Linked DNA regions of Thiohalobacter thiocyanaticus. The protein of the gene in region 2 interacts with the protein of the main gene of each other region in a pairwise test. Links are inferred from orthologs where the notes say so. Each region holds a gene or a part of one and is shown on either strand. Other genes may lie near its edges.

Region 1 (4,046 bases), 650 kb from region 2 along the record:
CACCGGCTTCGCCTTCGGCATGGGCGTGGAGCGCCTGGCCATGCTGCGCTACGGCGTCAATGACCTGCGGCTGTTCTTCGAGAACGATCTGCGGTTTCTGCGGCAGTTCGGGTAATGGCCACGAAATCCACGAAACCCACGAAAATGATTAATGTATCCAGCATTAAATCTGTAGGTCGGGTTAGCGACAGCGTAACCCGACACAACGGTGGGAACCGCGTCGGGTTACGCCCTGCCGGGCTAACCCGACCTACGCAGGATTTCTCGAATCAATGATTACTTTCGTGGATTTCGTGGCCATCCAATCAATCAATTCAAACTGAACGATAAACAATGAAAGTCAGCGAGCAGTGGTTGCGTGAATGGGTGGATCCGCCGGTCGGCACGAAGGAGCTGGCCGAGCAGTTGACCATGGCCGGGCTGGAGGTCGACTCGATCGAGCCGGCCGCCGGCGAGTTCGAGTCGGTGGTGGTGGGCGAGGTGGTCGGGGTCGCGCCGCACCCGGACGCGGACAAGCTGCGCGTGTGCCGGGTCGAGGCCGGGCAGGGCGGTGATCCGCTGCAGATCGTGTGCGGGGCGCCCAACGTGCATCAGGGGATGCGCGCCCCGGTGGCGCTGGTCGGCGGCAGGCTGCCCGGCGGGCTGAAGATCAAGAAGGCCAAACTGCGCGGGGTGGAGTCCTTCGGCATGTTGTGCTCGGCGCGCGAACTGGGCCTGTCCGAGGAGCATGCCGGGCTGATGGCGCTGCCTGCCGACGCTCCGCTCGGGACCGATATTCGCGACTATCTCAAGCTCGACGACCGCATCATCGAGGTCGATCTCACCCCCAACCGCGGCGACTGCCTGGGCATGGCCGGCATCGCCCGCGAGGTGGCGCTGCTCAATGACTGCGAACTGACCCCGCCTGCCATCGCGCCGATCACGACGCAGGTCGAGGACAGCTTCCCGGTGGCAGTGGACGCACCGGCGGCCTGCCCGCGCTATCTGGGCCGGGTGATCCGCGGCATCGATCCGGCGGCGGTCACCCCCCTGTGGCTGCAGGAGCGGCTGCGCCGCGGCGGTATCCGGCCGCTGGGGCCGGTGATCGACGTCACCAACTATGTGCTGCTGGAGCTGGGGCAGCCCATGCACGGCTTCGATCTGGCGCGGCTGCAGGGCGGTATCCGGGTGCGCTTCGCCGAAGCGGGGGAGAAGCTCACCCTGCTGGACGGGCGCGAGGTGGCGCTGGCCGCCGACACCCTGGTGATCGCCGACGCCCGCCAGCCGCTGGCCCTGGCCGGCGTGATGGGCGGGGAAGGCTCCGGGGTGAGCGACAGCACCCGCGACGTGTTTCTGGAATGCGCCTTCTTCGATCCCCTGCATATTGCCGGGCGGGCGCGGGCCTACGGCCTGCAGACCGATTCTTCCTATCGTTTCGAGCGCGGTGTGGATCCCGAACTCCAGCTCCGCGCCCTGGATCGGGCCACGCAGCTGCTGGTCGATATCTGCGGTGGCCGGCCCGGCCCGGTGATCGAGGTCTGCAGCGACGCCCACCTGCCGCGGAGACCGGCCATCCGGCTGCGCAGCGAGCGCATCCGGCGCCTGCTCGGCTTCGAGTTGAAGGCTGGCGAGGTGGCCGGGATTCTGGAAGGGCTGGGCTGCGCCGTGGATGCGGAGCGGGAGGACTGGTCGGTCATCCCGCCCAGCCACCGTTTCGACCTGGCCATCGAGGCCGACCTGATCGAGGAACTGGGCCGGGTTCACGGCTACAACCGGCTGCCCAGCCGGGTGCCTGCCGGACGGCTGCAGATGACGCCGCAGCGCGAGGAGCAGGTGCCGCTCAACCGGCTGCGCCTGAGCCTGATCGAGCGCGGCTACCGCGAGGCCATCACCTACAGCTTTGTCGACGCTGACCTGCAGCGGCGCCTGGAGCCCGGCCGTCAGCCCATCCCCCTGGCCAATCCGATTTCGGCCGATCTGGCGGTGATGCGCAGTTCGCTCTGGCCGGGGCTGCTCGGGGCGCTGGGGCACAACCTGCGGCGCCAGCAGGAGCGGGTGCGATTATTCGAGTCAGGTCTTAACTTTATTTCAGAAGATAATGAAATAAAACAGGAATCATATATTGCAGGCGTCGCCTGTGGCCGGCCATTGCCGGAACAGTGGGGCGTGGCTGACGGGAACCTGGACTTCTTTGACGCCAAGGCCGATCTGGAGGCGCTGCTGCGTCTCGGCGGCCGCTTCGAGGCCTTCACTTTCGAGGCCGCGCAGCATCCGGCGCTGCACCCCGGCCGCTCGGCGCGTGTCCTGTGCGACGGTCGTTCGGTGGGCTGGATCGGCACCCTGCATCCACGACATGCAGAAGAACTCGAACTTCCTGCCGATACCCAGTTGTTCGAACTGGAAATTGCCCCAGTGACGACAGGCCGCAAGGCAGCCTTCGAGCCGATTTCCCGTTACCCGGCCATCCGCCGCGACCTGGCGCTGCTGGTTGACGAGGCGGTGCCGGCGGCTGCGGTGGCCGAGCGGATCCGCCTGGCGGCGGGCGAAACGCTAAAGGAATTGCGTCTGTTTGACGTTTACCAGGGCAAGGGTATAGAAACGGGTCGAAAAAGCATCGCTTTAGGCTTGATTCTACAGGATTCTTCACGCACACTAACCGATCAGGACGTGCAGGCGGTCGTGGACGAAGTGACAACGGCCCTGCAACGGGATCTCGGAGCTAGCTTGAGAGAGTAGAGCGATGGCGTTGACGAAGGCGGATCTGGCAGAACGACTTTTCGAAGAATTGGGTCTGAACAAGCGCGAGGCCAAGGAACTGGTGGAGATGTTTTTCGAGGAGGTGCGGCTCGCCCTCGAGAGCGGCCACCAGGTGAAGCTGTCCGGGTTCGGTAATTTCGACCTGCGTGACAAGAACCAGCGCCCCGGCCGCAACCCCAAGACAGGCGAGGAGATTCCCATTACCGCGCGGCGGGTGGTGACCTTCCGGCCCGGCCAGAAACTCAAGTCGAGGGTGGAGGCGTATGCTGGAAGCGAGCAATAACGACGAACTGCCCCCGATCCCCGGCAAGCGTTATTTCACCATCGGCGAGGTCAGTGACCTGTGCGGTGTGAAGCCGCACGTGCTGCGCTACTGGGAGCAGGAATTCCCCCAGCTCAAGCCGGTCAAGCGCCGCGGCAACCGGCGCTACTACCAGCGCCATGACGTGATCATGATCCGCCAGATCCGCAGCCTGTTGTATGAACAGGGCTTTACCATCGGCGGTGCACGCCAGCGGCTGTCCGGCGACGAAGCCAGGGACGATATCAACCAGAGCCAGCAGATCATCCGCCAGATGCGCATGGAACTCGAGGAACTGCTGCAGATCCTCAAGCGCTGAGGTATTACTGATTCCCGTCATTGCGAGGCGCGTAGCGCCGCGGCAATCTCCAACTGATTGATTCTTCATTACGGGATTGCCACGCTACGCTCGCAATGACGGAAGTGTCAAAGAACGTTCCCTCCGGCGAAGGAAATCGGTATCATGTGCGGCCTGCCCGCTGGGCAGGCCGTTCTTTTACGGGGCGTAGCGCAGTCTGGTAGCGCACCGCAATGGGGTTGCGGTGGTCGGAGGTTCGAATCCTCTCGCCCCGACCAAATCAATGTATTACAGCCTTCGGCTGTCAATTATTCTATGGGGCGTTCGGATTTCCGGCCCTGCGGGCGTTCGGTCCGCTGCGTGCGTCCACTGGACGCACGGTCGTCCCTCACCCTCTCGCCCCGACCAAATCAATGTATTACAGCCTTCGGCTGTTGATTGTTCTTATGGGGCGTTCGGATTTCCGGCCCGGCGGGCGTTCAGCCTGCTGCGTGCGTCCACCGGACGCACGGTCAGGCTTTACCCTCTCGCCCCGACCAAATCAAACTCGCGTAGGATGGGTGGAGCGCAGCGTAACCCATCGATTCGATTTTCCACCGCCAGCGATGGGTTGCGGCGCACGCGCCTTCACCCATCCTACGGTCATGACATTTTTTCTTATGTATTGCGCCTCCGCGCCTTTGCGTCCGCTGCGTTAATCCCGCCTCCCTC
Region 2 (7,831 bases):
GCTTAAGAGCGCCACGGAATACACGGAAAGCACGGACATGATTGAATCAAGGCTGAGCAATCCGTAGGTCGGGTTAGCGCAGCGTAACCCGACAGGTACGGCGCCAGTGTCGGGTTACGCCCTGCGGGCTAACCCGACCTACGGGTTGCCATCATCGAAATATCATTGTTCCGTGCTTTCCGTGTATTCCGTGGCGCTCTTGAAACATTCAAGTTCCGCCCGCTCGGGCCGATCTGAGGGACAAGTCCCGCAGACAATGGAAACCGGCCGCGATGAAAGTCTCCGTCTCCCCCCGCTACCATACCGATCCCCGGAACCTGGAACTGGAACTGACCCTGCGCGACATGTTGGCCGGCATGGAGGAGATCTACACCAGCGAGGCACTGGCTTTCAGCGACTGCGGCATGGAGATCCTGTCCATCGAGCCGCCCGCCGTGGAGGCCCAGGCTGCGACGGCCGAACCGGTAAACGCCCCCTGCATACTGCCCTTCCGCCGCAGCGCCTGAGTCGTCCCCTCAGCAGGGCCATCGCCCTGTCATCGCAATAACCCCATGTTTTATATGCCCGTTTCGCCTGCGGGTTTTTTGTGTTATACAGGTTGCAAGTGGATATCAATTCCCGTGCATGACACGGGATCAGCATATAAATCCACGCAACGCGAGGGGACACGATGAAAAAAACACTGCTGGTGCTGTTCACCCCACCCTTTGCCGCCTGCCGTTACGGCTGTGCCGGCTGCTGCGCCGCACCCATCGGCGTATTCTGGATCGCCGGCATCGTCGGCATTCTCTATGGCCTGATCTGGGGCGGGCCGACCGAGGGCAGCGGCGGCCAGACCGCCCTGCTCGGACTGGGCCTGTGGATACTGGCCTCGGTCTGGGCCGCGTTGACCATCCGCGGTGCCGACGAGGACAAGTGCCAGAATCGCAGCAGCACCCTGTGCAGCAAGATCCTGCCCGGCCTGGACGAACACGACCCCATGGACGAGGTGCGCAAGGCGCGCTGAGCCGGGCATCGTCCCCGGGACGGATTGCAACCGCCCCACCCTTCTGCCAACCTGCGGCCACACCCGGCAGGGATGCCTGCCGCTTGCCTGACCGTCCTGCACGATGAGTGGCTGCTGCGACAACGATTGTTCCCTGGATGCCCGACAGACACGGCAGCGCCGCACGCTGCGGATCGTGCTCGGCATCAATGCGCTGATGTTCCTGGTGATCGCGGGCGCCGCCCTGTATGGCGGCTCATCGGCACTGCTGGCTGACAGCCTGGACAACCTGGGTGACGCGCTGACCTACGGCCTGAGCCTGTATGCCGTCAGCCGCGGGGCGGCAACCAAGGCACGGGTGGCGCTGTTCAAGGGCTGGCTGATCGTGCTGGCGGGCGGCGTGGTGCTGGTCCAGGTTGTCTATCGCATCTTCGTTCCCGGTCTGCCCCTGTTCGAGGTCATGGGCGCCTTCAGCCTGCTGGGGCTGGCAGCCAACTCCCTGTGCCTGTACCTGCTCTGGCGTCACCGTCACGAGGACGTGAACATGAGTTCGGTGTGGGAATGCTCGCGCAACGACATCGTGTCCAACCTGTCGGTGTTCGCCGCCGCCGGCGGGGTCTGGCTCACCGGCACCGGTTGGCCGGACACACTGGTGGCACTCGCGCTGGTGATCTTTCTGCTGCGTTCGGGCTCGGGCGTGATCGCCTCGGCCCGGCGGGAACTGCACGCCGCGGCCTGAATCAGATACTGAAACATAGCCACGGAAAACACGGAAAGCACGGAAAATATAAGAGCAAGTGCGTAAAGCGGCTCCGCCTGGCTTGAGATCCGTCATTCCGGCCTTCGCCGGAATGAAGAAATATCATTAAAGAGGATCAGCCTTAGACAGAATAACGTCCGTGCTTTCCGTGTTTTCCGTGGCTATTTTTGTATAAATTCTATACTCAGGCCAGTCTACGGCTGGTCGTCGACCTGCGCGCCTTCCTTCTTGACCGGCATCAGGTCCTGCTTGCTCACCCCGAGCAGCAGGGCCACGGTACTGGCGACATAGATGGAGGAATAGGTACCGACGAGGATGCCCACCAGCAGCGCGAAGGCGAAGGCATGGATGACCTCGCCGCCCAGCACGAACAGGGCGACCACCACCAGCAGGGTGGTCAGCGAGGTCATCAGGGTGCGCGACAGGGTCTGGTTGATGGAGGTGTTCACCACCCCGGTCGGGCTCTGCTTGCGGATCTTGCGGAAGTTCTCGCGGATGCGGTCGAACACCACGATGGTGTCGTTGAGCGAGTAGCCGATGATGGCCAGCAGTGCGGCCAGCACGGTGAGATCGAACTCCATCTGCGTGACCGAGAACATGCCCAGGGTGATGGTCACGTCATGGATCAGCGCGACCACCGCGCCGACCGAGAAGCGGTACTCGAAGCGCAGGGTGACGTAGACCAGGATGCCGATCAGGGCATAGAGCATGGCCAGCCCCCCCTTCTCGATCAGTTCCTCGCCGACCTGGGCGCCGACGAACTCCACCCGGCGCATCTCCACCCCCGCATTGTGCTGCTGCAGCAGACCCAGCAGCCGGCTGCTCAGCTCGGCCTGGCTCTCCGCGCGCGGGGCCAGCCGGATCAGCACCTCGCGCGAGGAGCCGAAGTACTGCACCTGCGCGGCCTCGAAACCGCCCTCCTGCAGCACGCTGCGGATCGGCTCCAGTTCCTGGGGCTGGGGATAACCGACCTCGACCAGGGTGCCGCCGGTGAAGTCGATCCCGAGACTCAGCCCGCGGGTGGCGAGCGAGCCGATGGCCACCAGGATCAGCAGCAGCGAGAAGGCAAAGGCCAGCTTGCGCTTGCCCATGAAATCGATCTTTGTCTGTCCGCTCAACAGTCGCATGGCAATGCCTTATATGGAGAGTTTCTGCAGCCGGCGGCTGCCGTAGACCAGGTTGACCAGCGCCCGGGTGCCCATGATGGCCGTGAACATTGAGGTCACGATGCCGATGGACAGGGTCACGGCGAAGCCCTTCACCGGTCCGGTGCCGAAGCTGAACAGCACGATGGCCGCGATCAGGGTGGTGATGTTGGCATCGGCGATGGTCGAGAAGGCCTTCTCGTAGCCCGAGTGGATGCTGGACTGCGGGCTGTTGCCGTTGCGGATCTCCTCGCGGATGCGCTCGTAGATGAGCACGTTGGCGTCCACCGCCATGCCCACGGTGAGCACGATGCCGGCGATACCCGGCAGGGTCAGGGTGGCCTGCAGCATGGACAACACGGCCACGATCAGCACCAGGTTGAGCGTCAGGGCCACGTTGGCGACCAGGCCGAATGCCTTGTAGTAGATGGCCATGAAGATCAGCACACAGACAAAGCCGATCAGCACCGACAGCTGCCCCTGCTCGACGTTCTCGCGGCCCATGCTGGGGCCGACGGTGCGTTCCTCGATGATCTCGATGGGGGCGGCCAGCGCGCCGGCGCGCAGCAGCAGGGCCAGGTCGCGTGCCTCGTTGGTACTGTCCAGGCCGGTGATCTGGAAGCGGCGGCTGAGCTGGTCGCGAATGGTGGCGATATTGATCACTTCCTTGATGGTGCGCTTTTCCTTGACCAGTTCGCCGTCGACCTCGCGGGTATCGACCTTGTTCTCGATGAACAGCACCGCCATCGGCCGGCCGATGTTGTCGCGGGTGGCGGCCTGCATCTGGTTGGCGCCGGCGCCGTCCAGATTGATGAACACGGCCGAGCCGCCGGTATCCTGATCGAAGCCCGAGGAGGCGTTGGTGATGCGGTCGCCGGTGACGATCACGCGGCGTTCCAGCAGCACCGGCTGGCCGTCGCGGGTGCGGTAGAGTTCGGTGCCGATCGGCGCACGGCCGGTCTCGGCGGCATCGTAGGGATCGTGCTTCTCGTCCACCAGCCGGAATTCCAGGGTGGCGGTCGCGCCCAGGATCTCCTTGGCCCGGGCGGTGTCCTGCACGCCCGGCAGCTGCACCACGATGCGCCGGTCGCCCTGCTGCTGGATCACCGGCTCGGCCACGCCCAGTTCGTTGACGCGGTTGCGCAGGGTGGTGATGTTCTGCTGCAGGGCGAAATTGCGGATCTCGCGCAGCTGGGCCTCGGGAATGCGAGCCACCACCTGGTGGTCCTCGCCGCTGGTTTCGGCGGTGAAGTCCAGATCGCCGAACTCGTCCTCGAGTTCGCTCAGCGCGGCCTGCTGCTCCCCGGCCGTGCGGAAGCGCGCGACGATCGTATCGTCCTTGCGCCCGATGGTGATGTAGCGGATGGGGTCGTCGAGCCGGCGCAGGAAGCCGCGGAAATCGTCGACATAACGCTGCTCGGCCTGGGCCACGGCCGCCTCCATGTCCACTTCCAACAGGAAGTGGACACCGCCGCGCAGATCCAGCCCCAGGTACATGGGCTTGGCATTGAGCGCGGTCAGCCATTCCGGTTCCGCGCTGGCCAGATTCAACGCTACGACGAAATCACCGCCCAGCGCCACCTGCACCAGATCGGCCGCCTCCAGCTGCTCCTCGGTGCGGCGGAAGCGCACCAGCAGCCGCTCATCGAGCACCTCAACCGATTTGGGCTCGATGCCCTCCTCCCTGAGCGTGGTGCGCACCAGATCGGCAATGCCCGCATCCACCTGCTCGCTGCGGCTTGCGGAAACCTGGATCGCCGGATCCTCGCCATAGAGATTCGGCAGGGCGTAGATCACGCCCACCAGGGCGATGACCAGTATCAGCAGATACTTCCAGAGCGGATAGCGGTTAATCATGGAACAGGGTCATCCTCGGGAACTGCTTGCAGCGCAGTTGTATTATTGAGACTTGTATAAGTGCCTGGAGCCCCTCGTCATCCCGGTGAGTGCCGGGATCCGGAAACCACTGCGGTCCATGGATTCCGGCCAGCGCCGGAATGACAACCTGGGGAAATGATTATCAGGCACTGATCCGGATTTTTCTAAGTTGACAGTTCCGACACGGCACCGGATCAGGCGTCCTTAACAGTGCCCTTGGGCATCAGCGAGGCCACGGCATGACGCTGCACCTTGATCTCGACATTGTCGGCGATCTTCAGGGTGACGAAGTTGTCGCCCACCTCGGTGATCCTGCCCAGCACGCCGCCGTTGGTGACCACCTCGTCGCCCTTGCCCAGGGCCTCGACCATGGCCTTGTGTTCCTTGACCTTCTTCTGCTGCGGACGGATGAGCAGGAACCAGAACACCACGAAGATCAGGATCAGCGGCAGAAAGCTCATCAGGGGATCGGGCTGACCCGCCGGGGCCTCCTGGGCCCAGGCCGGGCTGATGAAGAAATCGAGCAGAGTATCCATCTGTAAATCCCTGTTGCGGTTATGAATCGGCTGCGCCCCCCCAAAGGGGACAAAACCGCGCGCATTATGCCATAGATGGCGCCGCCGGGTCGCGTCTGGCGTAGAAATCGGCCACGTAGGCCGCCAGTTCACCGGCCGCGACGGCCTCCCGCAGGCCACGCATGAGTGTCTGATAATAATACAGATTGTGGATGGTGTTCAGACGACTGCCGAGGATCTCGTTGCACTTGTCCAGGTGATGCAGGTAGGCGCGGCTGTAGTTGCGGCAGGTGTAGCAGCCGCAGTCCGGGTCCAGCGGGCCGGTGTCGCGGCGGCTGGCGCTGTTGCGGATCTTGACCGTGCCGCGGTGGGTGAACAGGTAGCCGTTGCGGGCATTGCGGGTGGGCAGTACGCAGTCGAACATGTCCACCCCGCGCCGCACCGCCTCGACGATATCCTCCGGCCGACCCACCCCCATCAGATACCGCGGCCGGTCGGTCGGCAGGATCGGGGCCAGCGCGTCGAGGATACGGATGCGTTCGGCCTCGGTCTCCCCCACCGACAGGCCGCCGATGGCATAACCGTCGAAGCCGATGCCCTGCAGCCCGGCCAGGGACTGCGCGCGCAGTTCCGGGTACATGCCGCCCTGAACGATGCCGAACAGCGCAGCCGGGTTGTCGCCGTGCGCCGCGCGCGAGCGCTCGGCCCAGCGCAGCGACAGTTCCATGGATTCACGCGCCTGCTTCTCGTCCGCCGGGTAGGGGGTGCATTCGTCGAAGATCATGACGATATCGGCCCCCAGCTCGCGCTGCACCCGCATGGACTCCTCCGGCCCCAGGAACACCTTGCTGCCGTCGACCGGCGACTGGAACTGAACACCCTGCTCGGTGATCTTTCTCATCTCGCCCAGGCTGAACACCTGGAAGCCGCCGGAGTCGGTCAGAATCGGCCCGTTCCAGTGCATGAAATCATGCAGGTCGCCGTGCCGGCGGATGATCTCGGTGCCGGGGCGCAGCATCAGGTGGAAGGTATTGCCGAGAATGATCTCGGCGCCTGTATCGCTGACCTCCTCCGGGGTCATCGCCTTGACCGTGCCGTAGGTGCCCACGGGCATGAAGGCCGGCGTCTCCACCGTGCCGCGGTCGAAGGTCAGCCGGCCGCGGCGGGCCTGGCCGTCGGTTGCGATCAGTTCAAACTGCATCGGATTACCTGATTCGGCTCATGAAAATCTTCGCCACCAAGGACACAGGGGCACGAAGAGAAAATTCCTGATTCATCCGTCATTGCGAGGCACGAAGTGCCGCGGCAATCTCGTTCGGCGTTCCGCGCTACGGAAAGAGATTGCTTCGCTTGCGCTCGCAATGACGGGCGTTGTTCTTCTCTGTGTCCTTCGCAGCTCATCTTTTTGAATGCTCCAGCGCCAGCCCCTCCCGGCTGAGCAGCATCGCATCGCCGTAGCTGAAGAAGCGGTACTCCTGTTCCACCGCATGGCGGTAGGCCTGCATCACGGGCTCATAGCCGGCGAAGGCGCATACCAGCATCAGCAGGGTCGACTCCGGCAGGTGAAAATTGGTCAGCAGCAGATCCACGACCTTGAATTCATAGCCCGGCGTGATGAACAGCCGGGTATCGCCGGCGAAGGGCTGCAGCTGCCCGCTCGCGGCCGCGGCCTCCAGGCTGCGCACCACAGTGGTGCCCACGGCCAGCACCCGGGCGCCGCGCGCATGCGCTGCCCGCACCTGGTCGACCGCCTCCTGCCCGACCTCGACATACTCGGCATGCATGTGGTGGCGACTGAGATCGTCGACCCGCACCGGCTGGAAGGTACCGGCCCCCACATGCAGCGTGACCCGCGCGGTCTCCACCCCGGCCCTGGCCAGGCGCTCCAGCATCGCCGCATCGAAGTGCAGGCCGGCCGTGGGCGCGGCCACCGCGCCGGGCACCCGCGCGAACAGGGTCTGGTAACGCTCGCGATCCTCGGCGGCATCGGGCCGCTGGATATAGGGCGGCAGCGGCACATGGCCATGGACCTCCAGCCACTCCATCACCGTGCGCCCGGTCGGGAAGCGCAACCGGAACAGTTCGCCCTCCCGGTCCAGCACCTCGACCTCCAGCCCCGCTTCCAGCTGCAGCCGTCCGCCCGGTTTCGGCGACTTGCTGGCCCGCACATGGGCCAGGGCGGTGCGGGCGTCAACCACGCGCTCGATCAGCACCTCCACCCGGCCGCCGCTGGCCTTGGTGCCGTGCAGCCGGGCCGGGATGACCCGGGTGTCATTGATCACCAGCAGGTCGCCCGGGCGCAGATAGTCCGGCAACCCGGCAAAACCGGCATCCCGGCAGCGGCCGCTGGCGCCATCGAGGACGAGCAGGCGACTGCCGCCGCGCTCGGCCAATGGCGACTGCGCGATCAGCTGGCTGGGGAGAAGGTAGTGGAAATCACTGCGTTGCATGGCGCGGCATGGTACCACAGCCCGTCGTTCTCCAGACCGACAGCAGCACGGTCTGTATGCCCGCAGCCCGGCTTCAGGCCGTGTTGCCCCGACTGGCC

What was found. The genes of interacting proteins can lie anywhere in the genome.
Region 1: the proteins of secD (region 2) and pheT interact in binary tests that used the Escherichia coli proteins (3 or more experiments, as listed by UniProt). The link is inferred for Thiohalobacter thiocyanaticus from one-to-one orthologs.

Annotation. Positions count from the first base shown.
Region 1 is NZ_AP018052.1:2,252,988-2,257,033, reverse strand. What follows is about bases 1-3,024. They hold pheT (phenylalanine--tRNA ligase subunit beta), read left to right. Parts: upstream 1-333; coding sequence 334-2,715; downstream 2,716-3,024. Other genes in these bases: CFK21_RS10485 (MerR family transcriptional regulator), read left to right, coding at 3,000-3,024; ihfA (integration host factor subunit alpha), read left to right, coding at 2,720-3,019; pheS (phenylalanine--tRNA ligase subunit alpha), read left to right, coding at 1-115. Also shown: more of CFK21_RS10485, read left to right, coding at 3,025-3,356.
Region 2 is NZ_AP018052.1:1,602,707-1,610,537, reverse strand. Bases 2,315-5,314 are described here. They hold secD (protein translocase subunit SecD), read right to left. Parts: upstream 4,748-5,314; coding sequence 2,882-4,747; downstream 2,315-2,881. Other genes in these bases: yajC (preprotein translocase subunit YajC), read right to left, coding at 4,963-5,304; secF (protein translocase subunit SecF), read right to left, coding at 2,315-2,872. Also shown: CFK21_RS07455 (hypothetical protein), read left to right, coding at 273-506; CFK21_RS07450 (hypothetical protein), read left to right, coding at 671-1,006; CFK21_RS07445 (cation transporter), read left to right, coding at 1,110-1,724; more of secF, read right to left, coding at 1,940-2,314; tRNA guanosine(34) transglycosylase Tgt, read right to left, coding at 5,369-6,484; tRNA preQ1(34) S-adenosylmethionine ribosyltransferase-isomerase QueA, read right to left, coding at 6,681-7,733. UniProt on the Escherichia coli protein: Part of the Sec protein translocase complex. Interacts with the SecYEG preprotein conducting channel. SecDF uses the proton motive force (PMF) to complete protein translocation after the ATP-dependent function of SecA.